DNA from 3 places in the Ligilactobacillus cholophilus genome. Region 1 is predicted to be linked to each of the others. Evidence: a T-box and tRNA genes for the amino acid it is inferred to sense, from the RefSeq annotation. Region 1 holds a T-box; the other regions hold tRNA genes.
What was found. A T-box is a leader RNA that pairs with one kind of tRNA and senses whether it is charged. The one in region 1 lies ahead of pheS (phenylalanine--tRNA ligase subunit alpha), so its partner is inferred to be a tRNA-Phe.
Positions count from the first base shown of each region.

Region 2: it has a tRNA-Phe gene. The T-box ahead of pheS (phenylalanine--tRNA ligase subunit alpha) is inferred to sense a tRNA for this amino acid. The anticodon was not compared.
Region 3: it has a tRNA-Phe gene. The T-box ahead of pheS (phenylalanine--tRNA ligase subunit alpha) is inferred to sense a tRNA for this amino acid. The anticodon was not compared.

Region 1 is NZ_CP127832.1:669,418-671,650, forward strand. It holds gene pheT (phenylalanine--tRNA ligase subunit beta) at 1-153, opposite strand, end outside; gene pheS (phenylalanine--tRNA ligase subunit alpha) at 166-1,212, opposite strand; T-box leader at 1,265-1,479, opposite strand; gene QPK35_RS03535 (winged helix-turn-helix transcriptional regulator) at 1,524-1,865, opposite strand; gene QPK35_RS03540 (HD domain-containing protein) at 1,938-2,233, opposite strand, start outside.
Region 2 is NZ_CP127832.1:966,399-968,631, reverse strand. It holds rRNA gene QPK35_RS05145 (23S ribosomal RNA) at 1-623, shown strand, start outside; rRNA gene rrf (5S ribosomal RNA) at 704-820, shown strand; tRNA gene QPK35_RS05135 (tRNA-Asn) at 829-901, shown strand; tRNA gene QPK35_RS05130 (tRNA-Ser) at 915-1,006, shown strand; tRNA gene QPK35_RS05125 (tRNA-Glu) at 1,019-1,090, shown strand; tRNA gene QPK35_RS05120 (tRNA-Val) at 1,096-1,168, shown strand; tRNA gene QPK35_RS05115 (tRNA-Phe) at 1,235-1,310, shown strand; tRNA gene QPK35_RS05110 (tRNA-Tyr) at 1,312-1,394, shown strand; tRNA gene QPK35_RS05105 (tRNA-Trp) at 1,405-1,475, shown strand; tRNA gene QPK35_RS05100 (tRNA-His) at 1,491-1,565, shown strand; tRNA gene QPK35_RS05095 (tRNA-Gln) at 1,575-1,646, shown strand; tRNA gene QPK35_RS05090 (tRNA-Cys) at 1,672-1,742, shown strand; tRNA gene QPK35_RS05085 (tRNA-Leu) at 1,788-1,872, shown strand.
Region 3 is NZ_CP127832.1:253,995-256,227, forward strand. It holds rRNA gene rrf (5S ribosomal RNA) at 1-41, shown strand, start outside; tRNA gene QPK35_RS01340 (tRNA-Val) at 47-119, shown strand; tRNA gene QPK35_RS01345 (tRNA-Lys) at 123-195, shown strand; tRNA gene QPK35_RS01350 (tRNA-Thr) at 268-340, shown strand; tRNA gene QPK35_RS01355 (tRNA-Gly) at 345-416, shown strand; tRNA gene QPK35_RS01360 (tRNA-Leu) at 428-513, shown strand; tRNA gene QPK35_RS01365 (tRNA-Arg) at 525-598, shown strand; tRNA gene QPK35_RS01370 (tRNA-Pro) at 604-677, shown strand; tRNA gene QPK35_RS01375 (tRNA-Met) at 706-779, shown strand; tRNA gene QPK35_RS01380 (tRNA-Ile) at 798-871, shown strand; tRNA gene QPK35_RS01385 (tRNA-Ser) at 905-996, shown strand; tRNA gene QPK35_RS01390 (tRNA-Met) at 1,006-1,079, shown strand; tRNA gene QPK35_RS01395 (tRNA-Asp) at 1,084-1,158, shown strand; tRNA gene QPK35_RS01400 (tRNA-Phe) at 1,164-1,236, shown strand; tRNA gene QPK35_RS01405 (tRNA-Gly) at 1,251-1,321, shown strand; tRNA gene QPK35_RS01410 (tRNA-Ile) at 1,327-1,401, shown strand; tRNA gene QPK35_RS01415 (tRNA-Ser) at 1,405-1,492, shown strand; tRNA gene QPK35_RS01420 (tRNA-Glu) at 1,508-1,579, shown strand; tRNA gene QPK35_RS01425 (tRNA-Met) at 1,606-1,679, shown strand; tRNA gene QPK35_RS01430 (tRNA-Asp) at 1,684-1,758, shown strand; gene QPK35_RS01435 (muramidase family protein) at 1,961-2,233, shown strand, end outside.

The DNA of each region.
Region 1 (2,233 bases):
AATGTGACCAACAACAATTTTCTTTTGCCCATCTTCACGTCGACTAACATCATCAACTTCAACCGCAGTTCTTTCAATTTTTTCGCCTAAGTCTACTGGTTTAATATCATCAACTTTTACATATTCATTAAGCCATTTTGTTGAAACTTTCACTATAATTACCTCCTATCCCTTTTGAGAGAATTGATTTAAGAATCTTAAATCATTTAAATAAAATTCACGAATATCATCTACACCATATTTAAGCATTGCAAAACGGTCTGGCCCTAATCCAAAAGCAAATCCTCCATATACATCCGGATCAACTCCAGCCATTTGTAATACATTTGGATGAACCATTCCTGCACCTAATACTTCAATCCATCCACTTTGCTTACATACTTGGCAACCTTTGCCACCACACTTAAAACATGAAACATCTACTTCAGCTGATGGTTCTGTAAATGGAAAATAACTTGGACGCAAACGGATGTCACGATCTTCACCAAAAATTGTTTTAGCAACTAATTCTAGAGTACCTTTTAAATCAGCCATAGAAATATTTTCACCAACTACTAAACCTTCTACTTGATGAAATTGATGTGAATGAGTTGCATCATCTGTATCACGACGATAAACTTTTCCTGGAGAAATCATTTTAAGTGGTCCCTTTGAAAAATCATGTTTTTCTAATGTACGTGCCTGAACAGGTGATGTCTGCGTTCTCATTAATGTTTTATCTGTAATGTAAAATGTATCTTGCATATCTCTTGCTGGATGATCAGGCGGCAAGTTTAGCATTTCAAAATTATAGTGATCTTCTTCAACTTCTGGTCCCTCAATTATTTGAAAACCTAATCCCAAAAATAGTTTTTCAATTTCATCAATAATTTGAGCTAAAACATGAGCTTGTCCTTCTTTGACTGGTACACCAGGAAGTGTAACATCAATTTTTTCTTTTTCTAATTTCTTGGCAATCTTTTCAGCTTCTATTTCATTTTGACGAGTTACAATTGCATTGCTAAGTTCATCACGAATTTTATTTGCTAATGCACCTACTTTAGGACGTTCTTCTTTATCTAATTCACGCATTCCGCGTAATACTTCAGTAATAGATCCCTTTTTCCCTAAAAGTTTAACCCGAATGTCATTAATCATTTCTGAGTTTTCTGCACTTTGAATATCTTTTAATCCCTGATCTCGTAATTCAGTTAGTCGTGTTTGTAAACTCATTTATTTCATTCCCTTCACATTAATTAATTGCGTAAAAAAAGACCTCAATCCCAAAAGGGACGAGGTCTTCGCGGTACCACCCTTATTTTGTTTATAATTACATAAACAACACTTAATTAGATAACGGCCTAATACCGGATTACTTTCGATAATTTCCCAGTAATCACTCAGGAAGTGAATTCAGTCAATATCAACTAAGCCCTTTTCACTATCAGGCTCTCACTAAAAGTTAATTTCTGACTTACTATTTTCCGTCTACGCTTTTCCTAATATAGAATTTTAACTTTTTAAACAACAAACGTCAAGTTTATTTATGATTTTGCATTATCTGCATTGCACCATTTATCTGCCCACAAATGAATAGCTTCCATCACAATTTTCAAGTCTTTACCTCGTTCAGTCAATTGGTACATATTGTGACAAGAATCAAAAGCTATTTTTTTTACTATATTTTCATTTTCTAATTCTTTTAAACGTTCTACTAAAACTCTATCACTACATTTAGAAACTTTTAATGCAATATCTTTAAATCGTTGAGGTCCTTCTTTAAGCAAAACTTCAATAATTAAGCCATTCCACTTTCGTCCTAAAATGCTAAAAGTTTTACTAAATTTAGGACATATTTTAAATTCTTCATTACTGATATTTGTCATGCTAAAATCACCCTTTACACAAAACAAGACTGTGATTAAATCGCAGTCTTAAATTAAGATAATTAAATTATTTTATTCATGAACATGCATTACTTTTTCTGCCCGATCAAGCAGATGATGACTATACTCTTCAACCGCCGAAATTTTATCAACTACTGTTACGATATAACCCTCTGGATATTTAGGAGGAACAATTGTTGCTCCCCACATATGCTTGATAATGATGTCTTTTTCTTTAGGGCTCAAAGTCGTTATCTTCTCTGCATTTCTTACAGCAACTCTTGGATGAATCCATGCATGAGTTCCTAAATCAAACTTTGTATCTCGCCAGTCATAATAAAACAGATCATGCAAAAGTCCAGCTCTTG
Region 2 (2,233 bases), 300 kb from region 1:
GAGGCGCCCAAAGGTTCCCTCAGAATGGTTGGAAATCATTCGCAGAGTGTAAAGGCAGAAGGGAGCTTGACTGCGAGACCTACAAGTCGAGCAGGGACGAAAGTCGGGCTTAGTGATCCGGTGGTTCCGTATGGAAGGGCCATCGCTCAACGGATAAAAGCTACCCTGGGGATAACAGGCTTATCTCCCCCAAGAGTCCACATCGACGGGGAGGTTTGGCACCTCGATGTCGGCTCATCGCATCCTGGGGCTGTAGTCGGTCCCAAGGGTTGGGCTGTTCGCCCATTAAAGCGGTACGCGAGCTGGGTTCAGAACGTCGTGAGACAGTTCGGTCCCTATCCGTCGCGGGCGTAGGAAATTTGAGAGGATCTGTCCTTAGTACGAGAGGACCGGGATGGACATACCGCTGGTGTACCAGTTGTCTTGCCAAAGGCATCGCTGGGTAGCTATGTATGGATGAGATAAACGCTGAAAGCATCTAAGTGCGAAACTCACCTCAAGATCGGATTTCCCATTCCGTAAGGAAGTAAGACCCCTGAGAGATGATCAGGTAGATAGGATGGAAGTGGAAGTGCAGCGATGCATGGAGCGGACCATTACTAATCGGTCGAGGACTTAACCAAAGGTTAAAAAAGCGGTGAAGGTCAAAAGAATAAATTATTAGCTAGTTTTGAGAGAACAAGGTTTTCTCAAAAGCACAAAGTGCGGTGATGATGGCTTGAAGGATACACCTGTTTCCATTCCGAACACAGAAGTTAAGCTTCAAAACGCCGATAGTAGTTAGAGGAACGCCTCTTGCAAGGGTAGGAAGTCGCCGTGCTTAATTATTCCGGCATAGCTCAGTTGGTAGAGCATCTGACTGTTAATCAGGGTGTCGACGGTTCGAGTCCGCCTGCCGGAGTTTGATATATTATGGAGAGTTGTCCGAGTTGGCCGAAGGAGCATGATTGGAAATCATGTAAACGGGTAATGACCTGTTTCAAGGGTTCGAATCCCTTACTCTCCGTAAGATAATTCTGACCCGTTGGTCAAGTGGTTAAGACACCGCCCTTTCACGGCGGTAACATGGGTTCAAATCCCGTACGGGTCATTTATGGAGGATTAGCTCAGCTGGGAGAGCATCTGCCTTACAAGCAGGGGGTCACAGGTTCGAACCCTGTATCCTCCATTGCAAATTAATTTAAATTTAATTTGTGTTTTAACAAAATATATGTTATCATTAATATGTAGTTGTGGCTCGGTAGCTCAGTCGGTAGAGCAAAGGATTGAAGCTCCTTGTGTCGGCAGTTCGATTCTGTCCCGCGCCACCACGGAGGGGTAGCGAAGTCTGGCTAAACGCGGCGGACTGTAAATCCGCTCCTTCGGGTTCGGTGGTTCGAATCCACTCCCCTCCATTTTTATTATAGGGATATAGTTTAAAGGTAGAACTACGGTCTCCAAAACCGTCGGTGTGGGTTCAATTCCTACTATCCCTGCTTATTATTTTGATGGCGATAGTGGTGAAGGTTGGTTAACACACCGGTTTGTGGCACCGGCACGCATGGGTTCGAATCCCATCTATCGCCCTTTTTTATTGGGCTATGGCCAAGCGGTAAGGCAAAGGACTTTGACTCCTTTATGCGCTGGTTCGAATCCAGCTAGCCCAATTTTAAGGATTTGTTCCTTTTTGATGGCGGTATAGCCAAGTGGTAAGGCAGAGGTCTGCAAAACCTTTATCACCGGTTCAAATCCGGTTACCGCCTTTAATTGAATGCTTGGATTTTAAAGGCGTTACCATATCTGATTATGCCGGTGTGGCGGAATTGGCAGACGCGCTGGACTCAAAATCCAGTGTCCGTTGAGGACGTATCGGTTCGACCCCGATCACCGGTATTTATTAGGATTCTTAATTATAAAGAATCCTTTTTTATTAGGCTTTTATGTTTATATTAATAAGTAAAATTTATGTGTTTTAGTACTAGTAAACACATAAAAACACACAGAAAACACATAAAAATTTGAATTATGAGTTGTATACTTTTATATTTTAACTTTTAGTCTTTAATCCTAGATCTTTATAATCTAGGATTTTTTAAGTAAAAATTAATAAAAAGATATTATTTATGAAAACAAGACAACCATTTAAATTCATTTTTATTAGAAGATTATAGAAAAATAATCAATAATAAAAAAAGTCTTTGATGTTTTGATCGTATCAAATGAAGATACTAAAAATAATCAAAGACTTTTTTAT
Region 3 (2,233 bases), 420 kb from region 1:
GTTAGAGGAACGCCTCTTGCAAGGGTAGGAAGTCGCCGTGCTTAATGGAGGATTAGCTCAGCTGGGAGAGCATCTGCCTTACAAGCAGGGGGTCACAGGTTCGAACCCTGTATCCTCCATTTGAGTCGTTAGCTCAGTTGGTAGAGCATCTGACTTTTAATCAGAGGGTCGACAGTTCGAGCCTGTCACGACTCATAAAAAAATAAAAAAAGTTCTTGACAAATCTAATTGATCAAGTTAAACTATAGTAGTTGTGTTAAGCAGCACGCCGACTTAGCTCAGTTGGTAGAGCATCTGTCTTGTAAACAGAGGGTCGGAGGTTCGAATCCTCTAGTCGGCATTATGCGGAAGTAGTTCAGTGGTAGAACACCACCTTGCCATGGTGGGGGTCGCGGGTTCGAATCCCGTCTTCCGCTTGTATAAATTCGCCGGGGTGGCGGAACTGGCAGACGCACAGGACTTAAAATCCTGCGGTGAGTGATCACCGTACCGGTTCGATTCCGGTCCTCGGCATTTATATTTATGCACCCATAGCGCAACTGGATAGAGTGTCTGACTACGAATCAGAAGGTTGTAGGTTCGACTCCTACTGGGTGCATTTATCGGGAAATAGCTCAGTTTGGTAGAGCACTTGGTTTGGGACCAAGGGGTCGCAGGTTCAAATCCTGTTTTCCCGATAAGAGAATTAGTTCTCATATATTTTATCGCGGTGTAGCTCAGCTGGCTAGAGCGTTCGGTTCATACCCGAGAGGTCGAGGGTTCGATCCCCCCTGCCGCGATTGGATCATTAAGAACTTGGACCTTTAGCTCAGTTGGTTAGAGCAGACGGCTCATAACCGTCCGGTCGTAGGTTCGAGTCCTACAAGGTCCATTAATAATTTTATTATTAACTTTCATCTCATTTGGAGGATTACCCAAGTCTGGCTGAAGGGAACGGTCTTGAAAACCGTCAGGTCGGGGCAACTCGGCGCGAGAGTTCGAATCTCTCATCCTCCTTATAATTATCGCGGGATGGAGCAGTCTGGTAGCTCGTCGGGCTCATAACCCGAAGGTCGTAGGTTCAAATCCTGCTCCCGCAATTTTGGTCCGTTGGTCTAGTTGGTTTAGGACGCCTGCCTGTCACGCAGGAGATCACGGGTTCGAGTCCCGTACGGACCGTTTATGGCTCGGTAGCTCAGTCGGTAGAGCAAAGGATTGAAGCTCCTTGTGTCGGCAGTTCGATTCTGTCCCGCGCCATTAAAACTAAATATGCGGGTATAGTTTAGTGGTAAAACCACAGCCTTCCAAGCTGTTGTCGCGAGTTCGATTCTCGTTACCCGCTTATATGGACCTGTAGCTCAGCTGGTTTAGAGCGCACGCCTGATAAGCGTGAGGTCGATGGTTCGAGTCCATTCAGGTCCATTTGGAGAAGTACTCAAGTGGCTGAAGAGGCGCCCCTGCTAAGGGTGTAGGTCGGTAACACGGCGCGAGGGTTCAAATCCCTCCTTCTCCGTTTTGATTCTTCTATGACCCGTTGGTCAAGTGGTTAAGACACCGCCCTTTCACGGCGGTAACATGGGTTCAAATCCCGTACGGGTCATTTAAATAAATATTTCTCGTAATTATCGCGGGATGGAGCAGTCTGGTAGCTCGTCGGGCTCATAACCCGAAGGTCGTAGGTTCAAATCCTGCTCCCGCAATTTTGGTCCGTTGGTCTAGTTGGTTTAGGACGCCTGCCTGTCACGCAGGAGATCACGGGTTCGAGTCCCGTACGGACCGTTGTGACTTATAATGCATCGCCTTGAGCGGTGTTTTTTTTTGGTTAAGTTTAAGTCAATAATCTTTTAAAATAAGTCAATAATCTTTTAAAAGATTATATAATTATGTAAATTTATTCAAATTCTATTAAAATATTTTGACTTTTTAGTGTAATTAAGGGTATATATAAAGTAGGAATTTATAATTATATAGAGGTAAAAAAATGCGTAATAGAAAAGACAGAATTGCTAGTAAAAGAAAACTAGAACATATGCAAAAAATGAAAAATGTAAAAAAAGCAACAACAGCTTTAGGTACATCATTAATGGTAGGAACTGCAGGTTTTCTATTAAATAATAAAGAAGTTCATGCTGATTCTACATTGCAAATGAACGATAAATCACAATCATCTAGTGATAAAGTAAGTTCTAGTAGTTCATCAGAAACAACAAATGTTTCTTCAAGTGCAGCTGGAGCACGAGTTACTGGTGAAGTT